2 regions of the uncultured Thermosynechococcus sp. genome follow, and region 2 is predicted to be linked to the other one. Evidence: predicted binding sites of a transcription regulator. Region 2 holds the regulator's gene; the other holds the start of a gene.
The links. The regulator HrcA, encoded in region 2, represses chaperone genes, less so after heat shock. The targets are predictions, from matches to a motif close to TTAGCACTCNNANNNTNNGAGTGCTAA.
Positions count from the first base shown of each region.

Region 1: a site for HrcA is predicted at 10,550-10,576, ahead of groES (co-chaperone GroES). Genes of this name have one in related genera too.

Region 1 covers NZ_CALGOG010000088.1:1,656-14,681, forward strand. Annotated here, with positions in the region: gene tadA (tRNA adenosine(34) deaminase TadA) at 1-149, shown strand, start outside; gene folK (2-amino-4-hydroxy-6-hydroxymethyldihydropteridine diphosphokinase) at 70-657, opposite strand; gene btpA (photosystem I biogenesis protein BtpA) at 727-1,617, shown strand; gene hisG (ATP phosphoribosyltransferase) at 1,618-2,253, opposite strand; gene Q0711_RS10345 (ATP phosphoribosyltransferase regulatory subunit) at 2,257-3,483, opposite strand; gene Q0711_RS10350 (DnaJ domain-containing protein) at 3,490-4,425, opposite strand; gene purU (formyltetrahydrofolate deformylase) at 4,527-5,396, opposite strand; gene uvrA (excinuclease ABC subunit UvrA) at 5,436-8,291, opposite strand; gene groL (chaperonin GroEL) at 8,434-10,071, opposite strand; gene groES (co-chaperone GroES) at 10,140-10,451, opposite strand; gene Q0711_RS10375 (carbohydrate ABC transporter permease) at 10,638-11,447, opposite strand; gene Q0711_RS10380 (hypothetical protein) at 11,434-12,228, opposite strand; gene Q0711_RS10385 (hypothetical protein) at 12,397-13,026, shown strand, end outside.
Region 2 covers NZ_CALGOG010000070.1:30,408-48,873, reverse strand. Annotated here, with positions in the region: gene Q0711_RS08565 (hypothetical protein) at 1-529, shown strand, start outside; gene Q0711_RS08560 (hypothetical protein) at 555-1,013, shown strand; gene Q0711_RS08555 (IMS domain-containing protein) at 1,217-3,241, shown strand; gene Q0711_RS08550 (sugar ABC transporter permease) at 3,234-4,112, opposite strand; gene carA (glutamine-hydrolyzing carbamoyl-phosphate synthase small subunit) at 4,109-5,257, opposite strand; gene hrcA (heat-inducible transcriptional repressor HrcA) at 5,351-6,409, opposite strand; gene glgA (glycogen synthase GlgA) at 7,053-8,477, opposite strand; gene Q0711_RS08530 (glutamate-5-semialdehyde dehydrogenase) at 8,610-9,905, shown strand; gene ppsA (phosphoenolpyruvate synthase) at 10,279-12,717, shown strand; gene Q0711_RS08520 (HEAT repeat domain-containing protein) at 12,825-13,505, shown strand; gene cbiD (cobalt-precorrin-5B (C(1))-methyltransferase CbiD) at 13,507-14,610, shown strand; gene Q0711_RS08510 (hypothetical protein) at 14,630-15,022, shown strand; partial or broken gene Q0711_RS11710 (zinc ribbon domain-containing protein) at 15,057-15,155, opposite strand; tRNA gene Q0711_RS08505 (tRNA-Ser) at 15,403-15,489, shown strand; gene Q0711_RS08500 (peroxiredoxin) at 15,568-16,005, opposite strand; gene Q0711_RS08495 (ABC transporter permease) at 16,074-17,099, opposite strand; gene Q0711_RS08490 (hypothetical protein) at 17,113-17,340, opposite strand; gene Q0711_RS08485 (tetratricopeptide repeat protein) at 17,470-18,315, shown strand; gene Q0711_RS08480 (peroxiredoxin) at 18,323-18,466, opposite strand, start outside.

The DNA.
Region 1 (13,026 bases), on a different contig from region 2:
AAGCAGGGGCGATTGACTCGGTACTGCAACTGCCGCAGAGTCCGGCGGCGTTCCACCGACTCCAGGTCATCAGCGGCGTTCAGGCGGCTGCCTGTCGGCAACAGTTGCACACATGGTTTCGCCAGCATCGTCAGAAAGAACGGCAATAATCCCCACATCCCCCACTTGCTGCCGCAGAGTCTGGATGGTTTCACCTAAAACTGGATGTCGCCAGTGGGGGGCGATCGCCGCTAAGGGGGCAAGGACAAAGGGGCGTTCTGCCAGGCGGGGATGGGGCAGGGTGAGTTCGGCGGTGGTGATCACGCGATCGCCGTAGAGCAGCAGATCAAGATCAAGGGTACGGGCACCCCAATGCTCTTGGCGTTGGCGGCCAAACTGCACCTCAATCCTCTGCAGGGTTTTCAAAAGTGCCCAAGGGGACAGTTGTACTCGGGCAATGAGGCAACCATTCCAGTAGTTCGGCTGGGGCGGCCCTACAGGGACTGTGTAATACCACGGCGAGTAGGCTAGGACATCAATCCCCGCCGTTTGGGCAAGCATTTGGACGGCCGAGCGCAGTTGCCGCAATGGCTCACCCAGGTTGCTTCCGAGGGCGATCGCAGCGAGGGGGGGGTCAGACGGGGATATACTTAAACTTAAGTCAGTGCATTCTGCCATTGCGCTTGTGTAGAGTGCCTTTCACTCCTCCTGTTATACCTGCACTGTTCACCTATCGCCGAAATCGCTGTGGATCTCCGAACGCTCTTTCACACTGCAACCCCAGTCATTGGTGTTGTCCACCTCCTTCCCTTGCCCACCTCCGCCCGTTGGGGAGGGAGCCTCAAGGCGGTTATTGACCGCGCAGAACAGGAAGCCACAGCCCTTGCTTCAGGGGGAGCCAATGCCATCATTGTTGAGAATTTCTTTGACGCCCCCTTCACTAAAGATCGGGTGGATGCAGCCGTTGTCAGTGCTATGACCTTGGTGGTGCAGCGGTTAAAGAATCTGGTGGCCTTGCCCATTGGCCTGAATGTGCTGCGCAATGATGCTTTCAGTGGTCTGGCGATCGCGGCCTGTACCGGGGCACAATTTATCCGTGTCAATGTGCTCACCGGGGTAATGGCCACGGATCAGGGCATTATTGAAGGTCAAGCCCACCAACTGCTGCGCTACCGCCGCGAACTGGGGCAAGACATCAAAATTTTCGCCGATGTGATGGTGAAGCATGCCCAGCCCCTCCACAGTCCGAACCTCGCCGCTGCGGTGCGGGACACCTTTGAGCGGGGACTTGCTGATGGGGTGATTCTCTCCGGTTGGGCAACGGGACACCCGCCCGCCGAGGAAGATCTATCGGTCGCTGCCAGTGCAGCCAAGGGACAGCCCCTCTTTATCGGCAGTGGTGCCTCTTGGGACAATGTTGAGCAGTTAGTGCCCTACGTCAACGGCGTCATTGTTGCTAGTTCCCTGAAGCGCAACGGTCAAATTGAACAACCCATTGACCCCATTCGTGTTAGCCGTTTTGTCGAGGCATGGCAGCGGGCACACCAAAAGGTTCAGGAACTCAATCGCGCCAATAGTAACTGTCGGGGGTCTGTGAGCGAACCCCTGCCAGCGATGTTTGTGCATGGGCAAAAGTAATCAGGCGATCGCCCCTGTTAACTGCGGAACGTAGTTTCCAAGACCATTGAGGTTAAGGCGATAGCTGCGGGGGTGGGCAATTAAGTAGGCTGTGCTGGTGAAGATTTGCTCTAACTCCACAAGGCCGTTTTCCTTGAGGGTGCGCCCCGTTGACACCAAATCCACAATCGCCTCTGCCATACCCGTAATTGGCCCCAGTTCTACCGAACCATAGAGAGGCACGATATCCACAGGCAAATCTAGCTGCTGGAAAAAGGCATCGGCGCAGCGGACAAACTTTGAGGCCACGCGGCAATGGGGGGGCAAATCGCGGGCACTGCGGTAGGGGCTAGAGGCTTTGACGGCCACCGACAGCCGACATTGACCAAAACCCAGATCCGCCAGTTTGGCGACGTGGGGATTTTTTTCCCGCAACACATCATAGCCGACAATCCCCAACTGCGCTTGGCCATACTGCACATAGACGGGAACATCTTGGGCACGGACTAAAAGGGCGCGGGCACGACCATCCTGAGAAAGCACTTGGAGTTGGCGATTCCCTGGCTCTAGGAGTGCCTCAAAGTTCAAGCCCACCTGTTGGAAGTAAGCAATACTGTCCTTAAGCAGGGCGCCTTTGGGTAGGGCAATCGTTAACATGGCCTAGACACTCTGAATCTGCAAATGGGTTGCCCCATCACCGAGGGCTTCAATCTGCGGTGGCGCATCCGTCTCAATCCAAGCAATATAGGGAATCTGGCGATCGCGGGCATAGGCGCGGATTTGCTCGGGGGTCAGATCAAGGAGTGACAACTCCACGCGGGTAGAACCATCTAGGCGCAGCGTTTGAGCATGGTGTAGGGCGGCGGCGAGGGCGTTGGGTGTGCGGGGAACCACAAGCCATTGACTGCGGGGGGCTAATAGGGCAGCTGAGGGAATAGCGATCGCCTGAAGAAGCGCCTCCACATTAAAGACAAAACCAATCCCCGGCACAGAGACACCGTCGGGATGGTAAATACTGAGCAGTTGATCATAGCGTCCCCCTTGAGCCACCAACCGCAGTTCCGTTTCCGTGGGAATCAAGACCTCAAAGATAATTCCCGTGTAGTAATCAAAGGACTGCACAAGGCTGAGATCAAGAGTAATAGAGAAGGATTTGGCCACCAAGCCCAGCAACTGTTGAAGTTCTGCAAAGCGATCGGCGACCCCTGCCACCTCAGACCACCGTGCCAAGCGCTCCCCCACTTCCTGCGGGGTACCCCGCAGATCAAACAGGGCAAGGGCGCGATCGCCCCAAGGGGGGCTTAGAGCCTGCAAACTCACGCGGTCTAAATTGGCCAAGCATTGGCGTACAATTTTTTGCAATTCCGCCGGAAAGGTACCGAGCAACTGTTGCGTTAGGTGGGCATCCCCCACCAACAGATAGGCCTCCTCAACCGCTAAGGCCCCAAGGCACTCCTGCACCAGCCAGAGAATTTCGGCATCCGCCGCTAAACCTGTTGCCCCTATTAGCTCCACCCCTGCTTGGAAAAATTCCTGCTGGTTGCCCAAGTGTGTAGCCGTCGTTCGCCGAAAGACATTGGCTTTGTAATAGAGCCTTTGGGGCAGTTGCCTTCCTGCCATACGAGTCACGGCGGCGCGGGCGATCGAAGCCGTTAATTCGGGCCGCAATCCCAAGGGTTCACCACTGCTCCCCTGTACTTGAATGACCGTTTCTGGATGGACAGTACCCCCCGCCGTCAGGGTTGCTAGGGTCTCGATTGTGGGTGTGATAATTTCTTGGTAGCCCCAGCTTTGAAAGACGCGCTCTAGGCGTTGCTCTAGCCACCGTTGCCGTGCCACATCCAGGGGTAAAATATCGCGGGCACCACAGGCGGGTTGATACACCATAGTGAATTACTTTTTCCCAAAAAGACCAAAGAAGGAAGCTCTCTTTTTCTCTGGCTTGGGCGGCTCAGGATTTTTTTGCTGTTGCTGTGCTTTGCGCTCCCTCTTGTTAATTTCTTCGAGTCCCTGTATTGCCGTCACCTCTTGAGGATTGAGCTTCAGGGCTTGATTAAAGTGAATTCTGGCCATACTCAAGGAGCCTTGTTTTAGGTACACCTTGCCTAGTAGAGCATTGCAGCGGGCACTGCGGGGGTCAATCTTCAGGGCATCCTTCAGTTCTTTGATGGCCTCCAGATAAATCCCTTTATTCAAAAGTTCCTCTGCCCGTCGCAAGTATGGCTCTGTAAGTTGCCCTGTTTTTGAAGTCTCTGCGGGCGGTGTTGTTGCTGAGGTTGCACGCACCTGAGTATCCTCTGGTTTAGGTTGCGGCGCAGGCGCAGAAACTGTAGGTGCTGCTGCTGTTGCTTTACCTCCCGCCGATCGCCACAGATAGATTAAATTGAGTTCGCTAATTTGTTCACTAATCTTAAGGGCATTGTTTAAGTCTGTGTATTGATCTTGGGCAAGGGTATTGAGGGCCTTTTGATAGGCCTCTTCAACATTGGCAGCGTTAAAGACTTCCTGGGCCAAATCAAAGGTGGGCGTTGGCACAATGTTGGCCGTTAGCAGTTGCTTTTCGAGCAAGCGCAAAATGACTTGGTATTCTTCCCGCTCTTTTTCTTGGGACAGCACCTCATAGGCAGGATTCACAAACTTGGAGAGCAAATCACTGGCGATTTTTCTACCCGCTTCATCATCACGGCTATCGGGGTGCAGTGTCTTTGCAATTTTCAGATATCGCTTGCGAATTTCCCCTGGTGTTGCCGACAATGGAACCCCCAGGGCAGCATGGAGATCTCGTTGAGAGTTAAAGCGACCCAAGCCGTGATTGATCTCGAAGGGCATAGTCAGTGAAACCGCAGGGGCAGAATATCCTTTGATTATACCTGCTAATAGAGGGGGGTGTGACTATCTGCGGCAATGGTGTAGCCAGTTCCCATCAGCCCCTAGGTAAACACTACGGTGCGATTGCCGTACACGAGAATCCGATTTTGTAAATGCAGCTGCACTGCCCGCGCCAACACCACCCGCTCCAAATCCTTGCCCTTGCGAATCAGATCCGCCACCGTATCGCGATGACTCACAGGCACAACCGCCTGCTCAATAATTGGCCCTTCATCCAAGTCTGCTGTGGCATAGTGGGCAGTGGCGCCGATGATTTTCACCCCCCGCTCATAGGCACGGTGGTAGGGATTGGCTCCCGCAAAGGCAGGCAAAAATGAATGGTGAATGTTAATCACTTGGGGAAAGGCTTCAATAAATTCAGCACTGAGCACCTGCATATACTTGGCCAGCACCACCAAATCAATCTTGTAGTCCCTGAGAAGTTGTAGTTCTTTGGCTTCCGCGAGGGGCTTGGTTTCTGGGGTCACGGGAATATAGTGAAAGTCAATGCCAAACTGCTCGGCAATGGGACGCAAATGCTCATGGTTACTGATAACTAGGGGAATTTCGGCAAAGAGATCCCCCGCCCGCTGTCGCAGCAGCAGATCCCAGAGGCAATGATCTTGGCGGCTCACCCAAATGGCCAGGCGATAGGGAATATCCGACGCCCGCAACTGCCAGTGCACCCCCGCCCAACTGGCAAAGACCTTTTCCCGCTGGGCATAGTTAATGAATGTCGTGGCAATTTGATCGCGGGGAATCTCAAAACCCTCCAGTTCCCACTCCAGGCGCGAGAGAAAAATGCCCGCAACGGTATCGGTGTGGTGGTCGGCATGGACAATGTTCCCGTTGTAGCGATAGACAAACTGTGCCAATTTGGCCACCAGCCCCCGCTGATCGGGACAGGAAATGGAGAGGGTCATCGTTGGCATAGCACACCGCAGGGCAGAGCAATCAGTATTCTACTCCTGTCACTTGGGAGCGGTGCGATTTAAGACCTTGGCGAGATACTGCCCTGTGTAGGATTGGGGCATCAGTGCCACCGCTTCAGGGGTACCGACGGCAACTACATTTCCCCCGCGATCGCCCCCCTCTGGCCCTAGATCAATAATCCAATCGGCACAGCGAATCACATCGAGATTGTGTTCAATGACCAGAACCGAGTTGCCCTTGTCCACCAGCCGCTGCAACACATCGAGGAGTTTGTGGACATCGTAAAAAGACAGTCCTGTGGTCGGCTCATCAATGAGGTAGAGTGTTTTGCCCGTTGCGCGGCGCGACAATTCAGCTGCCAATTTTAAGCGTTGCGCTTCACCGCCAGAGAGTGTGGGTGCCGTTTGCCCCAGTTTCAAATACCCTAAGCCCACATCCACGAGGGTTTGCAGCTTGCTTACCGCCTTGGGGATATTTGCAAAAAAAGTCAGCGCCGTCTCGGCGGTCATCTCTAAAACATCGGCAATTGAGCAGCCCTTGTACTTCACCTGCAGCGTATCGCGGTTGTAGCGTGTCCCCTTGCACACCTCGCACCGGACATAGACATTGGGCAGAAAGTTCATCTCAATTACATTCACCCCTTGACCTGCACAGGCTTCACAGCGACCACCCTTAATGTTGAAGGAAAATTGTCCTGGTTTATAGCCCCGTGCCTTGGCCTCAACGGTTTGGCTAAAGACCTCACGGATCACGTCAAAAACCCCAATGTAGGTGGCAGGGTTCGAGCGGGGGGTGCGGCCAATGGGAGACTGGTCAATGACAATCACCTTATCAATGGCGTTCAAGCCTTCAATGCCCCCCAGTTCCTTCGGCAGGGGCACAGGCTGACCCAGATGGTGTTGAAGCGCAGGGTAGAGCACTTCGTGCATCAGGGTGGATTTGCCCGATCCTGAGACCCCCGTCAGACACACCAGCTTGCCAAGGGGAATTTCTACGGTGATGTTTTTGAGATTGTTGCGGGAGACGTTTTTGAGAACAAGGGACTGGCCATTGCCGGCTCGGCGATCGCTGGGGGTTTCAATGCGCTTGCGTCCCGATAGATAGGCGCCCGTCAGGGAGTCAGGATGGTTGAGAATTGCCTCTAAGTTGCCCTGGGCCACAATCTGACCGCCATGCACCCCTGCGCCTGGGCCAATATCCACAATGTGATCGGCAGCGCGGATTGTGTCCTCATCGTGTTCGACCACAATTAGCGTATTCCCCAAGTCCCGCAGGCGAAAGAGTGTTTTCAGCAGGCGATCGTTATCCCGCTGATGTAGGCCAATACTCGGTTCATCGAGGACATAGAGCACGCCGGTCAGGCCAGAGCCAATTTGGGTGGCCAAGCGAATGCGCTGGGCTTCGCCGCCAGAGAGGGTAGCTGCACTGCGGTCCAGCGTCAGGTAATCCAGCCCTACATCAATTAGAAATTGCAACCGCGCCGTCACTTCCCGCAGGGCCAGTTCAGCGATTTGCTGTTGTCGCCGGCTTAGCTGTAGCGATTGAATTCGTGCCAAGCACTCGCGAATTGAAACACTCGTGAGATCGGTAATGCGATACTGCCCCAAGCGTACCGCCAGAGCAGCCGGTTTGAGGCGTTGCCCACCACAGGCGGGGCAGGTTTGGTTGACTTGGTATTCTTCTAGCTTTTGGCGGTAGGTCTCGGAGGTGGTCTCGCGGTACTGCCGCTCCAAAATGGGGATCACCCCTTGAAATTGGCGGTAGTAGTCCCGTTTGCGATAGCGGGAATCGGCGGGGATGCGAATCGGGGCGTCGGTGCCGTAGAGAATAATTTCCCGCTGTAATTCTGTGAGGCGGTACCAAGGGGTGTTGATGTCAAAGCCAAAGGCCTCGGCAACGCCGCAAAGTAGGGCAAGGTAGTAGTCATGTTCCTTCTCTGCCCAAGGGGCGATCGCCAGATAGACGGGGAGTTCAGGATTGGGGACAATCAACTCCGGGCTAAATTTGCGTAGGTAGCCCAGGCCATGACACTCTGAACAGGCACCATAGGGGGAGTTAAAGGAAAACAGCCGCGGGGATAGCTCATCCATCACTGCCCCATGCTCAGGGCAGGCGAAATTCTCTGAAAACAGGAGTGTTTGCTCCTCCGCCTCAGCTTCACGGGGCACGACACTGATCATGGCTGTACCGTTGGCGTGGTGCAACGCCGTTCGCAGGGAATCGGCTAAGCGTTCCTCAATCCCCGGCTTCAGCACAAGGCGATCCACCACAATCTCAATGGTGTGAGCCTGGTTTTTATCCAGTTCAATAGCCTCACTGAGGTCGCGCACCTCACCATCAATGCGCACGCGCACAAAGCCTTCACCGGCCAGACTCGATAGCAGCTTTTTGTGGCTGCCCTTTTTGCCCTTGACCACAGGAGCAAGGATCTGAAACCGCGTTTGCAGCGGTAACTGCATGACCTGATCCACCATCTCATCAACGGTCTGCGGGCGAATCGAGCGATCGCAATGGGGACAGTGGGGTTCACCTGCACGGCCATAGAGGAGCCGCAAGTAGTCGTAGATTTCCGTAACTGTTCCCACAGTTGAGCGGGGATTGTGGGAAGCGGACTTTTGATCAATGGCAATGGCCGGACTCAGCCCCTCAATGGCATCCACATCGGGCTTATCCAACTGGCCGAGAAATTGGCGAGCATAGGCGCTGAGGGACTCTACGTAGCGGCGCTGGCCTTCAGCAAAAATGGTGTCAAAGGCAAGGGAGGACTTGCCCGACCCCGAAACCCCCGTCATCACAATCAGGCGATCGCGGGGCAGATCGAGGTCAATGTTTTTTAGATTGTGTTGTCGTGCACCCCGAATGCGAATTTCACCCGTCGGGACTGGATCGCCCATGCTGCAAAAGTGCAAATGTTAAAAAACGTTACATTGAGGGCTATTATAGCAATGCTGCCAGACCCTTTTGGAGACACCAAATAAAAAAAGCGGGGTATAGGCTCCCCGCTTTGAGTGCGACTTAGGTTACGACGGGTTGGGCTTAGTAGTCGAAGTCACCGCCCATGCCGGCACCGGCGCCCGCAGGATTGTTTTCTTTGGGTTCGGGCTTGTCAACGATGATGCACTCGGTGGTCAGCACCATACCGGCAATGGAGGCCGCATTCTGCAGAGCCGAGCGGGTGACTTTAGCAGGGTCAACAATACCGGCATCAAACATGTTGACATATTCATCTTTGGCGGCATCATACCCCACATCGAAGGGTTTTTCCTTAACCCGTTCGACAATGATGGCACCATTTTGCCCGGCGTTTTCGGCAATGCGACGCAAAGGAGCGCTAAGGGCACGCTCAACAATGTTGGCACCAATCAGTTCTTCACCCGTCAGGTGCTCGGCGGCCCAGTTGCTCAGCTCAGGAGCAAGGTGCACCAAGGTGGTACCACCACCGGGGACAATCCCCTCTTCAACGGCAGCTTTGGTAGCGTTAATCGCATCTTCCAGACGGAGTTTGCGATCTTTCATCTCGGTTTCGGTAGCGGCACCCACTTTAATCACCGCCACACCACCGGCCAGTTTGGCCAACCGCTCTTGCAGTTTTTCTTTGTCGTAGCTGGAGTCGGTTTCCTCGATTTGGCGACGGATTTGCTCGCAGCGAGCTTTGACGGCTTTTTCATTGCCTTCCGCCACAATCGTGGTGTGATCTTTGGTGATTGTGATGCGGCGAGCTTTCCCCAGCATATCCAGCTTGGCATTTTCCAGCTTCAGACCCGCATCTTCGGTGATCACTTGACCCCCGGTGAGGACGGCAATATCTTCGAGCATCGCTTTACGGCGATCGCCAAAGCCGGGAGCTTTCACCGCAGCCACACTCAAGACACCGCGCAGACGGTTGACCACCAGGGTCGCTAGAGCCTCTTTCTCGATGTCTTCGGCAATGATCACCAAGGGTTTACCGGCGCGAGCCACTTGTTCGAGGATCGGCACCAAGTCTTGAACCAAGGTAATTTTCTTGTCGGTGACCAGCACGAAGGGTTCATCGAGCACCGCTTCCATGCGCTCGGTATCGGTGGCAAAGTAGGGGGAGATATACCCCTTGTCAAAGCGCATCCCCTCGGTGACCTCCAGTTCGGTGGTCATGGATTTGCCCTCTTCGAGGGAGATCACGCCTTCTTTACCCACTTTGTCCATGGCATCGGCAATCATCCGACCCACTTCTTCATCGTTCCCCGCGGAAATGGCAGCCACTTGGGCAATGGCTTTGGAATCTTCCACAGGACGGGCATGTTCAGCAATTTTTTCGACAAGGAACTGGGTGGCTTTGTCAATCCCCCGTTTCAGGGCAATGGGGTTCGCACCGGCGGCAACGTTGCGCAACCCTTCTTTCACCATGGCATGGGCCAGCACCGTCGCCGTAGTGGTACCGTCGCCGGCAGCATCATTGGTTTTCGAGGCGGCTTGACGGATGAGAGCTACACCCGTGTTTTCAATGTGATCTTCCAGTTCAATTTCTTTGGCAATGGTAACACCGTCGTTGACAATTTGCGGCGCACCAAATTTTTTCTCCAGAACCACGTTCCGCCCTTTCGGACCTAGGGTCACGGCCACGGATTCAGCCAAAATGTCCATCCCTTTTTCCAGGGCACGACGAGCATTTTCGTTGTAGATAATGCGCTTCGCCATATGTGTTTCCTACCTCAATCGTTCAACAGTGATGAAAAATCGCACAGGAATGAAAGGGAGTCAGCGACCTAGCCAACAATGGCCAAGATGTCTTTTTCCGAGAGGAGAACGTAGTCTTCGCCCGCCAGTTTCACTTCGGTACCGGCATATTTGGAGTACAGCACTTTGTCCCCCACTTTCACATCCATCGGCTGACGCTTGCCGTCTTCAGTGAGTTTACCGGGACCTACGGCGGTCACTTCGCCCACTTGGGGTTTTTCACGGGCGTTGTCGGGCAGCAGGATGCCCCCTGCGGTGCGTTCTTCACTTTCGCTGACTTTGACAAAAATGCGATCGCCCAAAGGCTTCACAGTTGAAACGCTTAGAGATACGGGTGCCATAGCGTACTGTTCTCCCACTTGTAAGAGTATGGATTGATATACTCACTGCACGGCTAATCGCGCAGTCTCTGGGGGGTAAGAGCTTGACTGGCAATGGTTTAGCACTCTCACCCTTCGAGTGCTAATGTAGCGAGAGACAGTTGGCGATCGCAACTCCTGTTGCAGTACGGTTTTCCGAACGGAGCTTTAGCTTTTTAGCCCCGTAGTAGCAATGCCACGAATGAGTTGCCGCTGACCCAAAATAAACAAAATCATCACCGGTACGGTGGCAATCACCGCCGCCGCCATCATCAACGGCCAATCGTTGGTGAACTGCTCCTGAAAATTGGCTAGGGAAAGCTGCACCGTCATCAGTTCTGGTTTGGTGGTAAAGACCAAGGGCTTAAAGAGATCATTCCACTCCCCAATAAAGGTAAAGATAAACAGCGTCACCAAGGCCGGTCGGCTCAGGGGCAAGAGGATATGCCAGAGCACTTGCCACCGAGTTGCCCCATCCAAAAGTGCTGCTTCCTCAAGGGCAACGGGTAGCGTGAGAAAAAACTGCCGCATTAAAAACACGCCAAAGCCATTGGCGGCAGTAGGTAAAATCAAAGCCCCATAGGTATTGATGAGATGAGCCGCCTTGAGGATGAGAAAAATTGGGATAACCAAGAGTTGAAAGGGGATGACCAGCGTCGCCAATATCAGCAGCAGAATGAAGCGTTGTCCCGGAAACGAAAGCCGCGCAAGGGCGTAACCTGCTAAGGCTGAGGTCACCAACTGAAGCGCCGTCACCGCCAAAGCCACAAAGGTGGAGTTGACAAAAGCCAAGATAAAGTGTCCCTGCTGCCATGCCGCTTGATAGCTTTGCCATGTCCAGCCTTGAGGGGGCAACAGTTGGGTGGGCAAGGTTCCCGGTGGCCAGCCCGACGTACAGAGCACCACTAGAAAGGGGCTGAGAACCAGCAAGGCTCCCAATGCCAATACGAGTGTTAAGCCTACCCTAAGAGCAACCACTGCCGGACATCCGTTTTAGCAAATCCACAAATCCTTTGACTTCTTCGCGGAAAAGGAAGCCGGTATAGGCTGCCATGCCATGCTCGCCAATATCCAGCCCCTCGATTTCCTCTTTGGGGGAAACGCGGATGCCAATAGGGGCGTTCAGGAGTAGACACACTGCTGTACTAAGGGCAACGGTAAAGTCACCACTCCAGAGTAATGCCTTCAGAGATCCCTCCCCAGCTTCATGAAAGCGCCCTGAACCATCGGCAAAGAGACCTACCGCTAGAGTACCCCAGATACCATTAACGAGGTGCACAGAAATCGCTGCCACGGGGGCATCAATTTTTAGCTGGTTGCTTGCCACTACCGAAAAAGTAATAACCGTACCAACAATAATGCCAAGCAAGGTCGCACTTTCAAGGGTAACAAAGGCACAGGGCGCCGTAATCGCCACCAGTCCTGCAAGAATACCGTTGATAATCATCGAAAGGTCAGGCTTGCCAATAGAGTGCGGAAACCACCGTTGCAGTGACGCCCCCAAGGCTGCTGCTTTATTCGTGTTCACGACAATGGGGGCGATCGCCCCTGGATCTGCGGCCATGGTTGACCCATCGGCTAGAAACCGACCTAGACGCAGCCCCAAAAGAGGTGCTCCCATCAAGAATGCGGCTGTTGCACTGCCAAAGCCAATCATTGCCGCGAAAGTCAACAGCGTAGGGCAAGTCGGCAGAGAGAGAATCCGCGTCAGGGGGAATTGAAGACGTAATCCCTGTCGCCAGACAAAACCCAGTTTCACAGAGGCAGATGTCGGAAAAGAAAACAGTTGAAACTTGTAAACCCCCGGCCAAAATCCTTAGGAAAATCTTAGGGTTTAGTTGCCGGCCCTCTGTCTCAATTTTGCATAGGCAGTTAGCTGTGCCAGTTAGAGAAGTTGCAATTGTCCACCCTTGTGGAGTGTCCAGTAATGACTCATCCGCACTACCCAAATCCTGCTGTTATCCACCGCTGGGTGATGAGTTTTTGCTTTGTTGGTTTAGGATGTGCAACCCTGCCCTTGGCTCCTGTCACTGCTCAAATCGCCGTCTATGAAGGGCGACGCGTCAGCGGGGACGTAAGCATGACTCTCCCCGACGGCAGTACCTACAAAGGGGAATTGCTGAATGGCCGCTTTAATGGCCAAGGCATTCTCACAATGGCCAATGGCAACCGTTACGAGGGGGAATTTCGCAATGGCCGCTACCACGGTCAAGGGGTGCTGACCTATGCTGATGGTGGACGCTACGAAGGTGGCTTTGCGGATGGCATCTTTAACGGCAAGGGAGTTTTGCAACTGGCCAACGGCCAACGCTACGCGGGCACGTTTCTCAATGGTCAGTATCATGGGGAGGGGGTGCTCACTTTTCCCGACGGTACCCGCTATGAGGGGCAGTTTCTGGCGGGCAAGTATCATGGAACAGGGACGCTCTCCTTTGGAGATGGCACAAGCTATGCCGGAGAGTTTCGCAATGGCTTATTTGAAGGACAGGGGGTGCTCACCCTGCCAGATGGCTCTCGCATTATTGCTACATGGCGCAATGGTCGCCGCGAACCCCGC
Region 2 (18,466 bases):
GAGTGAACCCCTGCGCTTCAAAACCTCGCCGCTGATTTCTGGAACACTGATGGCTCTCTATGGGGCACTCACCCTTCCTCTACCCTTTTTGGCAGTGCAGACGGCTGCCCCTGTTTCACCCTGGTTCCTATGGGGGGCGATCGCCTGTGGGGGTCTTTTGCTCTGGGGTGCCCTGAGTCAGCGGGTGGAACTCGACGCCCAAGGAATTCGGATCACCTATCCCCGCTGGGTTCCGCCTTTTCTGCGGCGGCAGTGGCAACTGACTTGGTCAGAGATTCAAGGACTACAGCCCCGCAGCACCAGCCAAGGGGGCTTGGTGTATTACCTTGTAACTTCTGGGGGTCAGAGATACCTTCTCCCCATGCGGGTTGCAGGCTTTGCCCAAATGATGCGTGCCATTGAAGCCCATACGGGATTACCCACAGACATGATTAAGCCCCTTGCTCAGCCTTGGATGTACACTATTTTGGCCGTTTTGACGCTGTTACTGGGCACTGTAGATCTATGGATTCTAATGACTGTGGGATAATGGGGACGTACTTGCGTGCTGAGCGATGACCATGAGTGCAAATTGGTTTGTGCGGTATCTGCGTCGCGGCGTCGTGGGTTTGCTTTTGAGTATCCTATGCTGGTCAAGTATCGCAACGCTGCCGGCGATCGCCACCATTCCGGTGCGGCTTTTTGACCTGAGTTACCATGAATGTCCACCGGAAATTGGCGAGGGTTCAGTGACCTCAGGGGGAACGACCCTCAAGGCCAACTGCTACCTAATTACCGGCAAAGCAGAGAATAAATCCGGCAAAACGGTGGTGGATGCCGATGTCTTTGGCCGTATCTACGATGCCAATGGCAATCCAGTATTGCAAAACCGCACACGGGTCGGCACAATTGACGTGATCCCACCGGGGATTAGCGATTTTGAGATTCGCATTAGTGTGCCCTACAACCAACCAACACCTTTACAACTAGAGCAATTTAAGGCCTCTGGCTTTACGGCAAAAGTACGGGGTTAAGAACAAGCTGAATACAGCCTCAAACGCCGACTATGGGCAAAAATTGTGATACCTTAGAACGCTTGATGCTTCCTTTTCTTTAGGAAGACTATGCAGGGTCATGCCTAAGACAAAGGAATGGTTGGCGGTGGTTCCCTGTTCTGGTTGAAAAGACAAAGCATTGTCGTTGATGAACAGGTTTATCCATAGAGGTTTGGGTTCAGGTGCGCATTCCCCTCGACTATTACCAAGTGCTGGGTGTGCCGATTCAGGCAACACCGGAGCAGATTGAACAGGCATTTCAAGAGCGGTTGTTGCAACTCCCCAGCCATCAGCACTCTCCCGCCACTGTTGCCGCCCGCCGTGAACTCATCGAGCAAGCCTATGCGGTTTTGCGAGAGCCGGAGCAGCGCCACACCTACGATCGCCACTGCCGTGTCATTGATTCCGATGATTTGATTGCCCAGTTGGAGGCCGATGCCACAGCTCCCCAGCTTGAAATTAGGGATCAGCAATTCTCAGGGGCGCTCCTACTCCTCTATGAACTGGGCAACTACTCTGAAGTGGTCAAACTGGGGGAACAGTTTCTTAAAAGAGGCCCCCTAGATCTCAGCCATCCCTACATTCCCTCAGCCACTGTTGCCGACATTACCCTGACTGTGGCTTTAGCCTATCTGGAATTGGGACGCGAAGAATGGCAGCGGCAGTCCTACGAAGCAGCTGCCTCTCATCTAGAAGCCGGTCTGGGAGTGCTACAGCGGGCAACCCTCTTTCCTGAACTCCAAGAGCAGTTGCAGACGGAACTCAATCGGCTGCGTCCCTATCGCATTCTCGAGCTACTGGCCCTGCCTTTATCCGATAGTGTCAATCGGCAGCGGGGTATTCTATTACTGCGGCAGATGCTCAGCGATCGCGGGGGTATTGAAGGGCGCCATGAGGATCACTCTGGCCTAGGGGTTGAGGATTTTCTGAAATTTATTCTGCAACTGCGCAGCCATCTCACCGTAGCAGAGCAACAGGAACTCTTTGAACGGGAATCACGGCGTCCCTCGGCAGTGGCGACCTACCTTGCAGTCCATGCACTGGTGGCGCGGGGGATGCAGGAACTTCAACCCAGCTATATTCGCCGCGCTAGGGATTTACTAGAGCGGCTGCTGCCCAATCAAGACATCTACCTTGAACTGGCCAGTTGTTTACTCCTACTGGGACAACCTGCTGCGGCATTGGCAGCGTTGGACAAATCCCAAGATCAGCAGAGTTTAGCCCTTATCCGCAGTTATTCCGGTGACTCCAGCGATCTGCTGCCGGGACTCTACTACTACACAGAGCAATGGCTACGGGAGGAAATTTACCCTGCCTTTCGGGACTTGGGGGAAACACCCGTGGCCTTGGATGCTTACTTTGGCGACCCCAATATCCAAACCTACTTAGAAGCGCTGAGTGACGACTCCCTTGCTGCTGAGTCACCTAACACCGGCACTGGGATACGTTCTGACGTGATCAAACCAGCAGTGGCTGTGCCGCCTCCCGTTTCCTTTACAGCAGAAACCTTGCCTTTGGAGTATCACACCGAGCTGGGTCAAGGGGTTTCTGCATCGCCTTCTACCTCTTCTTCCACCGTCACCGGCTCAGTGGCACCCCAACGCCGTCCCCATAAACGGTGCGGCATTCCAAGGAGTCAGCGCAAAAAACACCGGAGGTGGTTTTGGGCAGGGGTAGGAGTTGTGCTTGTGGGATTAGGAGCCTTAGCAAAGGTCTATTGGCCAACCTCCACTCCTGAAGCTCCCCCCTCTCCACTGCCACCGCTGAGACCCACGCCTACATCTGTGGCAACGCCTACACCACCACCAACGACATTGGCGACAACGTTAACACCTGAGATGGCGCGCGATCGCCTTCGTACCTGGCAGCAAATTAAAGCCCAAGCCCTTGGGACGGGGTTTGAAATGGACAAACTGGCAACGATTTTGGCGGAGCCAGAGCTGAGCCGCTGGCGATCGCGGGCACAGGGATTGAAGTCCGAGGGCAGCCATTGGGTCTATACCCTGAAGACCCTAGAAGTGAAGGCAATACGTCCCCAAGGGAGCGATCGCGCAGAGGTCGTAGCGGAGATTCACGAGGATGCCCGTTTCTATGAACAGGGGGCACTGCGCAATGACATTTCCTACAGCGATCCCTACCGCGTCATTTACACCTTGATTCGGCGCGGAGATCAGTGGCTAATTCAACGCATGCAGGTGCTCAACTAAGGGGCATTTCCACTTGGCGGCCAAACTTGAGATTCAAAAGGGACAACCCCAGAATAAACAGGAATAAAACCAGTCCCATCGTGCAAGCGTAGTTAATTTCCAAACGCTGAAAGGCATTCTCGTAGATGTAATAAACAATAGTCTTGGAGCTATTGAGTGGCCCCCCTTGGGTCATTACATAGACCTCTTCAAAGACCTTAGTGGCAGAGATGGCCGAGAGAATGCTCACTAAGAAAATGTAGGGGCGCATCAAGGGCAATGTAATATCCCAATGTTGTTGCCATCCCTCACTGCCATCCAGTGCGGCTGCTTCGTAGAGTTCACGACTAATCCCCTGCAATCCTGCCAAATAAATCACCATGTAGTAGCCCAAGCCTTTCCAGACGGTGACGGCCATGACACTAAAGAGGGCGAGGTGGGGACTCGTCAGCCAAGGGATTGGGCTATCCCGCAGATGCAGACCCTGCACCAGTTGGTTCAGCAGACCATTGGGGGCATAGAGCCAGCGCCAAGCAATCCCCGCCACGACCATGGAGACAATCACCGGACTGTAATAAGCTGCCCGAAACCAGTGGATGCCCCGCAGGGGTTGATTGACCAAAATTGCCAGCAGCAGAGGGGCGATCGCCAGAATCGGCACCACAACAACCAGATAGAGGAAAGTGTTGGCCAACGTTTTCCAGAAGACGCCATCGCGCCACAACTGCACAAAATTGCCCCCTCCCACCCATACGGGCGGAGTCAGTAGATCGGTTTCATAGCGGCTGAAACTGAGGAAAAAGGCCTGTAGCGCCGGCCAAAAGACCGTCAGTGTCAGCAACCCTAGGGCAGGGGCAAGAAAAAAGTAGGGGGTGAGCGATCGCCCTTTCATTGGCTGCGGGGGTGTTGTTGACGATAGGCACGCATTTGCGCCACAAACTCGCCAAAGAGATAATCAGCATCGTGGGGGCCTGGACTGGCTTCAGGGTGATACTGCACCGAAAAAATCGGCAATGTTTGGTGCTTCAGACCGGCAACGGTGTGGTCATTGAGGTTAAAGTGGGTAATCTCAACGGGAGTTTGGGCAAGGGATTCTTCGGTGATGGCAAAGCCGTGGTTTTGGCTGGTAATTTCCACTTCCTGTGTCAGGCCAGCGGGCTGGTTCAACCCCCGGTGACCAAACTTGAGCTTAAAAGTCTCCGCCCCTAGGGAGAGACCCAACAACTGATGCCCCAGACAAATGCCAAACATAGGACGCTGCGCGGCCAGTAATTTGCGCACTGTTTCAATACCCTCTTGCACCGCCGCCGGATCACCGGGGCCATTGGAGAGGAAAATGCCGTCGGGGTCATAGCTGAGAATTGTTTCCGCTGGCGTATCCGCCGGCACGACAATCACACGGCAGCCATAGCTGGCCAAGCGACGAAGAATGTTGCGCTTCACGCCAAAGTCAATGGCCACCACCGTCAAGGGTGGCTCTTCGGTGGCGGTTTGGGGACGAAATTCCCAAGCGGGCGGTGTGGGTTCTGTCCATTCATAGGGGGTGCGAGTAGTCACCACCTTGGTTAGATTTTGCCCCTGCATGCTGGGAGCGGCAAGGACTTTTTGCAGCAGTTCAACAGGATCAAGAATTTCAGTGGAAATGCCGCCATTCATGGCACCGGCGGTGCGAATTTTGCGAGTAAGAGCACGGGTGTCAATTCCATAAATAGCGGGAATACGATGGGCTTTGAGGTAATCGGGCAAGGATTGTTGGGATCGCCAGTTACTGGGAATATCACAGACATTACGAGCGACGGCACCGCGCACTTGGGGGCGATCGGATTCATCATCTTCAGGGGTGATTCCCGTATTGCCCAACTCAGGGTAAGTGAATGTCACAATTTGACCACAATAGCTCGGGTCAGTGAGCACTTCTTGATAACCCGTCATGCCCGTATTAAAGACCACTTCGCCAATGGCTGTCCCCGGTGCTCCAAAGGAAAAACCGCGAAAGACTGAACCATCGGCGAGAACCAGCAGGGCGGGTGTAGGCATTGCAATATCTCCAACTGGGGAAGCCCAATAGTTTATTCTGCATGATAAAGCCAACCGTTAAGTGCACAGAGCTTGTCTCCTGTTTTGATTTCCCTACCTGCGGCGACTCACTTGCTCTGTCAGGTAATCTGCGGCGGTGGCCACCAGCGGAATAATGCGGGCATAGGGCATCCGCGTCGGCCCTAAAATACCGACACTGCCCACAGGGGAGTTGCCATAGCAATAGCAGGAATAGACCAATGTACAGGACTGCATCGGCGCTAGGGCATTTTCACTGCCAATGCGGATTTGCACTTGCGAGGGGGCTTGGCTATCAGCACTGATGAGAGGAGCCAGTTGATCCTGTTGGTCTTCGAGAAGATGCAGCAGCATTTGCACCTGCTCCACTTGGGAAAATTCCGGCTGCTGGAGGAGATCAGCAAGGCCGGTGATGACAAAGGAAGTCCCCTGCTGGCTATAGCGATCGCTCAATTGTTGTAGCAAGGTCTGAAGCTGCTGACTGTAGGCCTGAAATTCTAAATCCAGTTTTTGCCAGTCAATGGTGCTGAGTTCCACCAGCGATCGCCCCTGTAACTGGTGATTGAGAAAGTTTGTCAATACCTGTAGGGTGCGCTCCCGCAGCTCAGGGTCTTCTTCCCCTTGATCCAATTGGATCAGTGCCGACTGGGTTTCGTAGGTATCAAGAACAAGGATGACCATCACCTGCTGCGGCTCTAAGGACACCAGTTGAATTACCCGAATCTGCCGCTCCAAGCGATTGGGGAGTGTAATTAGCGTAATGTAGCCACTAAGGTCCGACAACAACTGTGCCGCCTGGCGCAAAATGACCTCAAGGCGTTGCTGTCCCGAAGTGAGGCGCTCACTCAAGAGACTTTCGGCTTTGCGAGCCACATCGGGAATAGGCTGGATCAATTCATCCACATAAACGCGGTAGCCAGAATCGGAGGGTACCCGTCCGGCGGAAGTGTGGGGCTGGTAAAGCAGGCCGCTTTTTTCAAGGAGCAGCATGGTATTGCGCACTGTGGCCGGACTCACGTTCAGGTTGTACTCCGTGGCGATCGCCTTTGAGCCGACGGGTTCGGCCGTGGCAATGTAATGGTTAATTGTGGCGCCAAGAATTTTCTTTTGGCGATCGCTGAGTTCAATCGTCATAACCCCTTACACCTGTGATTTCTTATTGATGTTTTTATTTATTTATTTTAATTTAATTTTGATTTAATCTATAAACTAGTGTTCCCATTTCGGCAGTGATGTGCTGCAACGGCTGCGAGGGCTAATTTTGCCCAGAGAATGCCGGAAGTGCTTAAGGGGCATTGCCAATAGGTGATTTCCCAATCAATTGCAGATGGACAGACTAAGCCTGGGGCAACGGCTCGTGACCTCTATGGCACGCAAAACTCCCGTAGATAGAACCGTTCCTCCGCCGCTAGCCGGTACTGGAATTGGGGCTGACCCAAGGTAACTGCCAGTTGCAAGAGATTCCAAGGGGGCGATTGTGCCTGCTGTGTCTCAACTTGCGCTCGTTCTCCCGCCAGTTTATAGGGGCGCAGTTGGGCTGCCCTTGGCCTTCTAGTTCACTCCAAGGAGGAGCAGTTGATCTTCGTTAAGCGGGCGATCGCTCACTTCCACCACCGTTTAGCCGAGGCCACTTAACCGCTACAGCCAGTATCGTAGCTGTGGACAGGCAGTACCTAGGGGTTAATCTTCAACCGCCCGCCAGAGGGGATCAACGTACTCGTAGGCAATAATAACCACACCCTACGCAGCCATGATCCTCATGATCAGGAGGTCATTATTAGGCCATCGCCGGTACCAATGTTGGATGAGGGTTGGGCATTGCATCCGGCGGCAACCCATAGATGGAGTTATAGAGGGCATTATAGGCCAGTGCTGATTTTGTCCAGCTAAAGTCCTCACGCATACCCCGCTGCTGAAGGGCGTGCCACTCCCGTTTGTAGCGATAGCCTTCCCAAGCCCGCACCAGACAGGTATAGAAGTCAAGGGGTTCATAGCGATCAAAACAGTAGCCCGTTCCCGTCTGTTTCTCTGGGTCGTGGTGAGAGACCGTATCCACCAGACCCCCTGTGCGGCGTACAATCGGCACACAGCCGTAGCGCAGGGCAATCATTTGGGAAATACCACAGGGTTCAAACCGACTCGGCATAGCGAAGGCATCGGCACCCCCATAAATCCGCCGTGACAGCACATCACTGTAGAGCAACTGCACACTACAGCGCCCCGGAAACCGCGAGGCAATTTGCCACATCTGGGTTTCATAGTAGCGATCGCCCGTCCCCAAAAGCACAAACTGGCTATCGGTGTAAGCCAAAAAACGATCCAAAACCTGAATCAGTAGGTCTAGACCCTTTTGCTCCACCAAGCGGGTAACCATCCCCACTAAGAAAGCACCGGAGTTCACCTCTAGTCCCAGTTCCTCTTGCAGGGCAATTTTGTTAGCCTTGCGTCGCTCTAGGGTATCCACGGTGTAATTTTGGGCAAGGGCGCGATCGGTACTGGGATCAAAAACCTCTGTATCAATGCCGTTGAGAATCCCCGAGAGCTTGCCACTAATGAACGACAACAGCCCCTCCAGTTTCTCACCATATTCGGGCGTTTTAATTTGTTCGGCGTAGGTGGGCGAAACAGTATTGACGCGATCGGCATATTGCAGTGCCGCCGCCATTGTGTTGTGCCCCTGCATGTACCACGGACACCAAGTGATTTGCTCGAGACGCCACCGCCAAGGCCCCTGATAGGCCAAGTTGTGGATTGTGAACACCGTGGTAATGTCGGGGTCTTGGTGCATCCAGACGGGGATCATCCCCGTGTGCCAATCGTGGCAATGGATAATCTGGGGCTTCCAGTAGTTCCAAGCAAATTCTGCTGCCCCATTGGCAAAGAAAGTGAACCGCCAGTCCTCATCTTCGCCATAGTAGATGCGGCGGGGATTAAAGCAGGGATGGCCAAAAAGGTAAAGGGGAACATCCGACCCCGGCAAGACGGTTTCATAGACATGGAATGTCTGAAACATGGCATGGCCAATCCAGATGGGCTCCTTGGGAATCTCTACCTTATCGGGCAAAAAGCCGTAGTAGGGCAAAAAAATGCGCACATCATGCCCCATGCGGCGTAACACTTTGGGCAGGGAGCCAACCACATCTCCCATGCCCCCCACCTTCGCAAGCGGTGCCGCCTCGGCAGCCACAAATAGAATTCGCATGATCCTCCTGAACCTGTCTTTGGCCAATTCTGCGAGCAACGTAATTGCCGTTAACCTACCACAAGTGCGGCACAATTTGGCGTAGGATTGCTCTTAAATAGGTTTTTATCGGTCTTTGGAATTACAGCCCCTATGACAGAGTCTCCCCTTGTGCAACGGGTCAAGGAAGTTCATGCGCAGGCGCGTGTGTTGGCCACCCTGAGTGCTTCTGCCCGCAATGAGGCGCTAGAACAGGTGGCCTGTGCCCTTGAGGACGCCAGGGAGGAGATTTTGGCAGCCAATGCAACTGATTGTGAGCAAGCCAAGGCCAATGACCTCAACCCTTCCCTCTATGCCCGCTTAGAACTCAGTCCCAGTAAATTGGCAGCAGCGATCGCCGGGATGCGTCAAGTGGCAGCCCTCCCCGATCCCCTTGGGCAGCGCCAACTCCATCGCGAATTGGACACCGGCTTAATTTTGAGTCGGGTCACCTGCCCCTTAGGGGTACTGGGGGTGATCTTTGAGGCGCGCCCCGACGCAGTGGTGCAGATTGCTTCTTTGGCCATCAAATCGGGGAACGGCGCCATTCTCAAGGGGGGACAGGAGGCTCGTTGCTCCTGCCAAGCAATTATGCAGGCTATTCACAGGGGGCTGGAGAAATCGGCGGTGCCCGCGGGGGCGATCGCCCTCCTCACCGATCGCGCTGAAGTGGTTGAACTGTTGGGTCTGGATCAATGGGTGGATCTCATCATTCCGCGTGGCTCCAATGAGTTTGTGCGCTATATCCAAAACAACACCCGCATTCCTGTGCTCGGTCATGCCGATGGCCTGTGTCACCTCTATGTGGATGTGGCTGCCGATATTGAGAAGGCGATCGCCATTACCCTCGACGCCAAAACCCAGTACCCCGCTGCTTGCAATGCCATTGAGACCCTGCTGGTGCACCAAGGAATTGCCACAGAGTTTCTACCCAAAGTGGCGGCAGCTCTCCAAAATGCCGGTGTTGAACTGCGGGGAGACACTCTTGCCCGCGAATTGGTGCCCATGACCCCTGCCACGGACGCCGACTGGGCCACGGAATACTGTGATCTCATCCTTTCTATTAGGATTGTTCCCGATCTCGATGCCGCATTGGAGCACATTGCCACCTATGGATCGGGACACACGGAAGCCATTGTGACCGAGGATGCCGCCGCCGCCGCCCGTTTTCTCCAAGAAGTGGATGCCGCTGGCGTCTTTCACAACTGCTCCACCCGCTTTGCCGATGGATTCCGCTATGGCTTTGGCGCGGAAGTTGGCATTAGTACCCACAAGTTGCCACCGCGAGGGCCCGTGGGGTTAGAGGGATTAGTGACCTACAAATATCAACTGGTGGGGAATGGCCACATTGTTGCAACCTATAGCGGAGCTAATGCCAAGCCCTTTACCCATCGCGATCTAGAATCCTAATGAATTTAAGGAATGAATTTAAGGGATTATTAAGCAACAAACAAAGCCAATTTTTCTGTTTCAGAATGGAGAGGTAGGGCAATCTTGATTGAACCACCGTGCAGAGAATGACCTCTGTAAAGGTTGCCTCTTAAGTGTCTGTTGGCAATGGAGTGCGTGCTTGACCCAGTGTCTTGCAAAGGGGGTAATCTGTGGTTGTCAACGGACAGTTGTGACTTGGGAGTCGCGCGCACTTAGGTGATTGACGGATTCAAGATAGCAAAGGGAGCCAAAAACATTCAAAGCTTTAGCGGCTCAAACCCGGCTGTTTCCTCTTTAAGGGCACAGCAAGCAGCCAGTGAATCAAAAAAACGTAAGGTTTAGGAGTATAACAATGACTCAATCAATCCCAAGACCAACCCGTGAAATAACCGATCGAGAAACAGCATTTGTTTTAGAACTTCATTCCTTAAGCTGCAAAGATCTACCCTTGGTGGGGGGTAAAAACTCTTCCTTAGGGGAAATGCTCCAACAACTGACTCCCAAAGGTATTAATGTCCCCGACGGTTTTGCAACAACGGCCTATGCCTACCGTTACTTTATCCAAGCGGGCAATCTGGAAGCCCAATTGCGGCGGCTTCTTGAAGGCCTTGATGTTGAGGATGTCACAGAACTCCACCGCGTCGGTCAGGCAATCCGCTCCCTGATTTTGCATACGCCCTTTCCCCCAGAATTGACGGATGCCATTGCGGCCGCTTACCAAAAAATGTGCGATCGCTACGGCCCCAATACAGACGTGGCGGTTCGCTCCAGTGCCACCGCTGAGGATCTCCCTGACGCCAGCTTTGCCGGTCAGCAGGAAACCTACCTGAATGTCCATGGCCTCAAGGGCGTTCTCGATGCCTGTCATCGCTGTTTTGCCTCGCTCTTTACAGACCGCGCAATCTCCTACCGCCAAATCAAGGGCTTTGACCACTTCAGTGTGGCCCTGTCGGTGGGGGTACAAAAAATGGTGCGCTCCGACTTGGCCTGCTCTGGCGTCATGTTCTCCATTGACACAGAAACTGGCTTCAAGGACGCTGCCCTGATTACCGCCGCCTATGGTCTGGGTGAAAACGTTGTTCAAGGGGCGGTTAACCCCGATGAATATCTGGTCTTTAAGCCAACGTTGAAGGCGGGCTACAAACCCATCCTGAAAAAGGCCCTTGGTACCAAAGAAATCCGCATGGTCTATGACCTTGGCGGGACAAAGCTCACCCGCAATGAACCCGTGCCTGAGACGCTGCGGAAACAATTTGCCCTCACGGACGAAGAAATTCTCACCCTTGGTCGCTGGGCCTGTCTCATTGAGGAGCACTATTCTGCCCTGCGGGGCACCTATACCCCCATGGACATCGAGTGGGCAAAAGATGGCATCAGTGGGGAACTCTTCATTGTCCAAGCACGCCCTGAGACCGTCCAATCCCAAAAAGCAACGAACGTCCTGCATACCTACCATCTGGAGGAAAAAGGACCGCTCCTTGCCACAGGTCGCGCTGTGGGCGAAATGGTTGGCCAAGGTCGTGCCCGCGTCATCCTCAATGTCAGCAATATCGATCAGTTCCAAGCGGGAGAGGTGTTGGTAACCCACCGCACGGATCCTGACTGGGAGCCAATTATGAAAAAAGCCAGTGCCATTGTCACCGATCAGGGGGGACGCACCTGTCATGCGGCAATTATTGCCCGTGAGTTGGGGATTCCCGCCATTGTCGGCTGTGGCGATGCCACGGTAACAATTCCCAATGGGGTTGAGGTCACCGTTTCCTGTGCCGAGGGAGAAGAAGGGCATGTCTATCAGGGATTGCTGCCCTTCCATGTGGAGGAAGTGGCTCTAGAAAATCTGCCGCGTACCCGCACCCAAATCCTGATGAATGTAGGCAACCCCGAGGAGGCCTTTAGCTTGGCAGCCATTCCCAATGATGGGGTGGGGTTGGCACGTATGGAGTTTATCATTGCCAATCACATTCAAGCCCATCCTTTAGCCCTGCTGCACTACGATGAGCTGACGGATGAGGCTGCAAAGCTAAAAATCGCTGAACTGACCCAGCAGTACACCGACAAGGCAGAATACTTTGTGGATAAGCTCGCCCAGGGAATTGGGACAATTGCAGCCGCCTTCTATCCCAAGCCCGTGGTGGTGCGCATGTCCGACTTCAAGAGCAACGAGTACGCCAACCTGTTGGGTGGTCGCCAGTTTGAACCCCATGAAGAAAACCCCATGATTGGCTGGCGGGGGGCGTCTCGGTACTACGACCCCAACTATGCCGAAGGCTTTGCCTTGGAATGCCGCGCCATGAAGAAGGTGCGCGATGAGATGGGGCTGACGAATGTGATTCTAATGATTCCCTTCTGTCGCACCCCAGAGGAAGGGCGGCGGGTGCTGGCGGAGATGGCCAAACATGGGCTGAAGCAGGGGGAAAATGGTCTCCAAGTCTATGTGATGTGTGAACTGCCGAGTAACGTGGTGCTTGCAGATGCCTTTGCCGAAGTCTTTGATGGCTTTTCCATCGGCTCCAACGACTTGACGCAACTCACGCTGGGGTTGGATCGCGATTCGGCCTTGGTGGCGCATCTATTTGATGAACGCAATGAGGCAGTGAAGCGGATGGTGGCACAAGCCATTCAAACGGCGAAGGCCAAGGGGCGCAAAATCGGCATCTGTGGTCAAGCCCCCAGTGACTATCCTGAGTTTGCCCAATTCTTGGTGGCGCAGGGGATTGACTCCATTAGCCTCAACCCCGACTCGGTTCTGAAGACAATGTTGCAAATTGCGGAGGCTGAAAAACAAGCCTAGAGGGCACAACCCCGCAGCAACTCCTAAGGTGAGGGCAGGGAATTGCAGCCGCGATCGCTCTGCCCTTTTCTGTAGGGGACGTAACCCAGTAGGATCAAGGGAACCAAGTGGAGGATCTCGGCGTGGATGCAGCGGCAATTCAGGAACTTCTCGCTTCGGCGGAGGTGAGCAATCGCCTGCGGGGAATTAATCAACTGCGCACATTGCCCCCTGAAGTGGCCTTTGCCCTCATCCAACCCCTGAGCCAAGATGAGAATGCCCGTGTCCGCTACGCTGCGGTGAGTCAAATTGCCAGCCTAGGGCACGTTGACCTTCACCAAGCCCATGAGCTGTTGCGCGATCGCCTGCTCCACGACAGCGAAACCGATGTCCGCGCCGCAGCAGCAGATGCCATGGCTGCCCTACGGGTTCCCTTTGCCCTTGAAGATCTAGAAACGGCCTACCACAGTACAAATGACTGGCTATTGCAATTTAGTATCATTGCGGCCTTGGGTGCACTGGGGAACCCAGCGGCAGTTGGGCTACTCACGGAGGCCCTCAATAGTCCCCAAGAATTGGTGAAACTGGCAGCGATTGGTTCTTTGGGGGAATTGAAACAACCCGCAAGCATTGAGCATCTGCGGCCGTTTGTCGAGTATCCCGATTGGCAAGTCCGCCATCGGCTGGCGATCGCCCTCGGTCAAATTGGCACCCCTGAAGCTTGCCCGCTTCTGGAACAATTGGCCACGGATTCGGCCGCAGCGGTTGCTGAAGCAGCTCGCACCAGTTTGGCACAGTTGACCACTTAGAATGGGTTACACCCTACCCGTTTTTGCGACGGCGGCGGCAGTGGCTGCCCTGCGATGCCTCACCGAAGGCACCTGCCCTCAAGAGGTGACCCTTGCCCTGCTGCGCCCCAACCGCTGTGAAACTTTTACCATTGCCCAAGGGGCGCCCTTAGATTCCCAACAGGCTTTGGCAATTACCTACAGCGAACCCAGCGATCCCCTTGATCTGACGCGGCATACTCCAATCTGGGCTTGGGTGCGCTGGCAAGACCCCGCCACTTCCCCCCAAATTCACATTGACGGTGGTTTTGGCGTGGGGCGCGATCGCACCACCGGCGAGGCGGCTATCTACCGCTATGCGCGGTTGCTGTTGACCACTAACCTCTTGCTCTACTGTCCCAAGGAGCGGGCGATCGCCGTCACCATTGTTCTGCCTCAGGGACGCGACTTAGCAGAGCGCACCTCAAATGCAGCTTTTGGCATTGTTGAGGGACTCTCGCTGTTGGGCACAACTGCCCTCGCGCAACCTCTGACTGCCCCTGAGCAACTGGAGCACTACCGAGAAGACCTCAGGCAAAAGGCCGGTCAATCCCCTACCTTGGTCTTCTGTATTGGCGAGAACGGTCTTCAGGTGGCACAACAGCTCCAAATCCCCCCTTCCCTCTGTGTAAAAACTGCCAATTGGCTAGGCCCGATGCTGGTGGCAGCAGCGCAACACCATGTTCAGCAGCTACTCCTGTTGGGCTACCACGGCAAACTTATTAAATTGGCGGGGGGCATTTTTCACACACATCACCACATTGCTGACGCTCGCCAAGAGATCCTCACTGCCTTTTGTGCTCTTGCAGGTTTGCATCAAAATATTCTGCACCAGATATGGCAAGCACCCACCATTGAAGCTGCCCTCAAGTCTTTAGAAACGTTGGCTCCCCAGACCTTATCCCAAATTCTCCGCCACATTGCCAACCGCATTGAGGAACGAGCTATTGCCTATATCCATACCCATTGTGCCGCTCCCCTGGGACGGTCATTACAAGTAGGTTGTGCCTTGTTTGGGCGCGATCGCCAAATTGTCACCACGGGCAAAGTCGGAGACCTAATTTTGAGCAGAATTTACAGGCAGTAGGCCATGGGCTATAATAAGCATGAATTTAGTAGAAACTGTACCAATACTTATGAATACAAAAGGCCGTCTTCTTGACCGCGAAGAAGTCATTCGTTTTCTTCCCGACGAATGTAGAAGGTCAAAAGCCATTCGTGAAATGCTCAATAGTAGCGCTGTTTATCCAGCAGAATTTCTATGGTTTATTTATCGCAATCCTGATGCGATTCCACCACTCTTGGAAGGCGCTGTAGCAAGAGTAATGATGCTTGATAAAACAGGTTGGCATAGGGGAACCGTTCGACTAGAACTTGTGTTCTATCCCGACGAAGAAACTGCTGACACTAATGTTTCCGGTGAAATCAGGGATGCCAATAATGAAACTAACAATGTCAGCGATGAAACTAGTCCCAGCGAATCTTCCTCTCAAAGCTAGAACTTAGATTCTAAGGGATGTTTCTTTCTCTCGTTCAGCGCGTACAGCGCTGGCAGGCTTTGGATGTATAGTGCAAACGCACGACATCCACGTTGACGCCCGCCGCCATCGCCTTGTACCGAAAGAACGTCTCAAGCTGGTGGAAGGGCTAGTAGTTGCGGTTTGTTCCTGCGTCGGATTTGTTTGCCTTTCGCTGTTCTGAAGCCGCTTGAACATCTCCGCCTTCGACCGGCTCAGCCGAAGAAACGGCAGCTTGAACGACTTGGTGAGTATTGCCATACAAGCCAGTACATGTCATCTTGCGCATGCATGCAAGATGGGTCTTATATTCCCGCCATTCATGGCGGGGCTTTACGGCGTGAAAGGGTAAAATAAACCATGGAGAGATGGCAGAGTGGTCGAATGCGCTCGACTTGAAATCGAGTGTGGCAGTGATGCCACCGAGGGTTCGAATCCCTCTCTCTCCGCTCAATTGAGAAAAAGGCAGCCGGAACGTCTCCTGCCGCCTCAACTAAATCGGGATTTTTTAGCCTGACCTACAAGACCTATAAGCCGAGATCCGCCAAGATGTCGGTGGCGTGGGTATCGGTTTTCACGCTGGTATAGACATGGGAAATGATGCCGTTGCCGTCAATCACATAGGTGACGCGCTTGGCGTAGCCGCCGCCATCCACATCGTAGGCTTTGATAATGGAACGATCTACGTCTGCGAGCAAGGGGAAGGGGAGATTGAATTTCTCGGTGAATTTTTGGTGTGAGGTTTCATCGTCGGCGCTCACGCCCAGAACGACAATACCCTTCTCCTGATAGGCAGTGTAGTGGTCGCGGAAGCTACAGGCTTCTTTAGTGCAGCCGGGGGTGTCATCCTTGGGGTAGAAATAGAGCACTACCGTTTTGCCCTTGAAGTCACTCAGGGAAACCGTATTACCATGGGTGTCTTTGGCGGTAAAAGCAGGTGCAGGCGTGCCGACGGCTAAAGCCATGACGCATATCCTCCTAATGTTAAGTTTTATTACAAGCTTCGTTCCCTATTCTATTCCCTAGCTGCCCCTTAGTAGTGGATGCGAGGGTCAATCCAAGCATTGAGGAAATCAATGAGAATACTCGCGGCAACCACAATCACGGCAAAGAAAACGACAATCCCCTGGACGGTTGGATAGTCCCGCAGCGCAATGGCTTCGTAGAGTCGCTGACCTAGCCCTGGCCAAGAAAAGGTGACTTCCGTCAGCACAGCGCCCCCCAAAAGGCTGGCAAGGGTCAGACCCAAAACTGTAATCACTGGAATTAAAGCGTTCTTGAGGGCATGGTGAATGAGAATCCGATGCTCAGGAATCCCACGGGCACGGGCAGCTTCCACATAATCGGCAGCGAGGGTTTCCTTGAGATTTACCCGCACAATGCGCTCAAAGATACCACTGAGAACAATTCCTAGGGTGAGGGCTGGTAGAAGCAAGTGGCTAAAAGCGGTTCCCCATTGGTGGAGATTGCCGTTGAGAAGTGCATCAACTAGGTACAGGCCGGTAACGCTGGGCGGCGGCGTTTCCGTCATGGGGTAGCGGGTACCTAGGGGCAGCCAATGCAAATTTACGGCAAAGAGGAGTTGCAGGAGCATCCCCAGCCAAAAAAGAGGCAACGCATAGGTGATGATGCCAAAAAGACGCCCCCCCAAATCCCAAACCGTGCCAGACTTAACCGCAGCCAAGCTCCCAATGAGCACACCCAAGCCAAAGGCGATCGCCAGACTGGCGAGGCCTAACTCTGCCGTTGCGGGAAAATGCTGGGCAATAATCTTGGTCACTGCTTCCCCTTGACTGGTGAGGGAAGTGCCTAAATCAAATCGCAGGAGTTGTCCCAAATAGTTCAAGTATTGCTGCCACAGGGGTTGAGCTAAGCCCAATTGCGCTCGTAGAGCTTCCTTGACAGCTACCGGAGCACGGGGGCCTAAAATCGCATCCACGGCATCGCCGGGAGTAGCTCGCAGGAGCAAAAAGACGACGGTGACGATTGTCCACAGCATCAGCGGCGCTAGTAAAAGCCGCAGCAGTAGGTACCCCTGCAATGCCCGCAGACGAGACATTAGGCACGCCCGGTTATTCTTGGGGTAAGTTTGCTGCTCGCTGGCGATCGCGCTCAATCGAGGCTAGAAGCCGTTTGGGATAGCTATCCGCGGCAATTTGTAGAATTTTATCGAGGGGGGTGTCATTCATGAACTTAGTGGCGGCAGCAATGTACTCGCGATTGGGACAGCGATCGCCCAGGACACAGCCGTTGACACAGGCCTCTGCGCAATTAATGGTTTCTGGCGTTAATTCGCTCATAGCAGCTCTCCGAGGAATTGCTCAAATTTTAACAAAGGGAAGAATCCCCTACCTAAAAATTGGCAACGATTCCCCTGATCCCCTAGGTTAGAATCGTACTGGCACGGGAAACATTGGGTAGGAGGCAGAATGCGCAAGAAATGGATCACCCTTTTAGTGTTGGCGTTGGGGATGATTCCCTTCATCGCCATTTCTGTGATGCCCCTGCTCACCAGTGCCTTTACAGCCCCTCAAGCCACCCCTAGCCCTGTGGCCAGTCCCCTGGCGGGAGACAAAATCGCAGAACTCCAAGCCCAAGAAAAGGGTTATCAACTGGTGCTAGAGCGTGAACCCAACAATGCCACGGCACTGGAAGGCTTGGTGCTGACGCGGCTGCAACTCATTCGACTGGGCAAAGGGGAAATTGCCAGCGTCATTGACCCACTGCGACGGTTGGCGGAACAGCGACCTGAACAACCAGACTATGCGATTCTCCTAGGGCAAGCGCAACAACAAACGGGCGATCGCGAGGGGGCTGCTCAGACCTTTCAGGGGGTTCTTGCCAAATCGCCGGGGAATCTCAATGCCCTGCGGGGGCTGGTAGATCTGTACCTGAAGGAAAATCGTCCTCAAGCGGCTATTGGTTTGATTGAAGAGACCCTCAAGGGAGCAGAGGCCGCCAATAAAGTACAGCCGGGGAGCGTGGATGTCACGGCGGTACAACTCCTCCTCGGCGATGTCTATATGGCTCAAAAACGCTACGCTGAGGCGCTAACCCTGTTCCAGAACCTCGGCAAAGAGAACCCCAACGATTTTCGTCCGGTTCTTGCCCAAGCGATGGCGCTGACGGAACAGGGGAAAAAGACTGAGGCAGCTTCGCTCTATGCCAAAGCTGTGGAATTAGCCCCCGCCAAGTATAAGGATGCCATTCAGCAGGCGGCGCAGCAGGTGCAAGAGGAATCTGCAAAAACGTCCGAACCCTCACCCCAGAAATAGATAAAACCTAAACTTGCTGTTGCAGTTCCTTAAGGCGAGCCAACACCTCCTGACTGTGGGTTGCCGGATTTACTTTTACATAGCGCTCCCGCAGGATGCCTTCGGGATCAATGATGAAGCTGTGGCGCAGCGAGACAAATCCCAACCACGA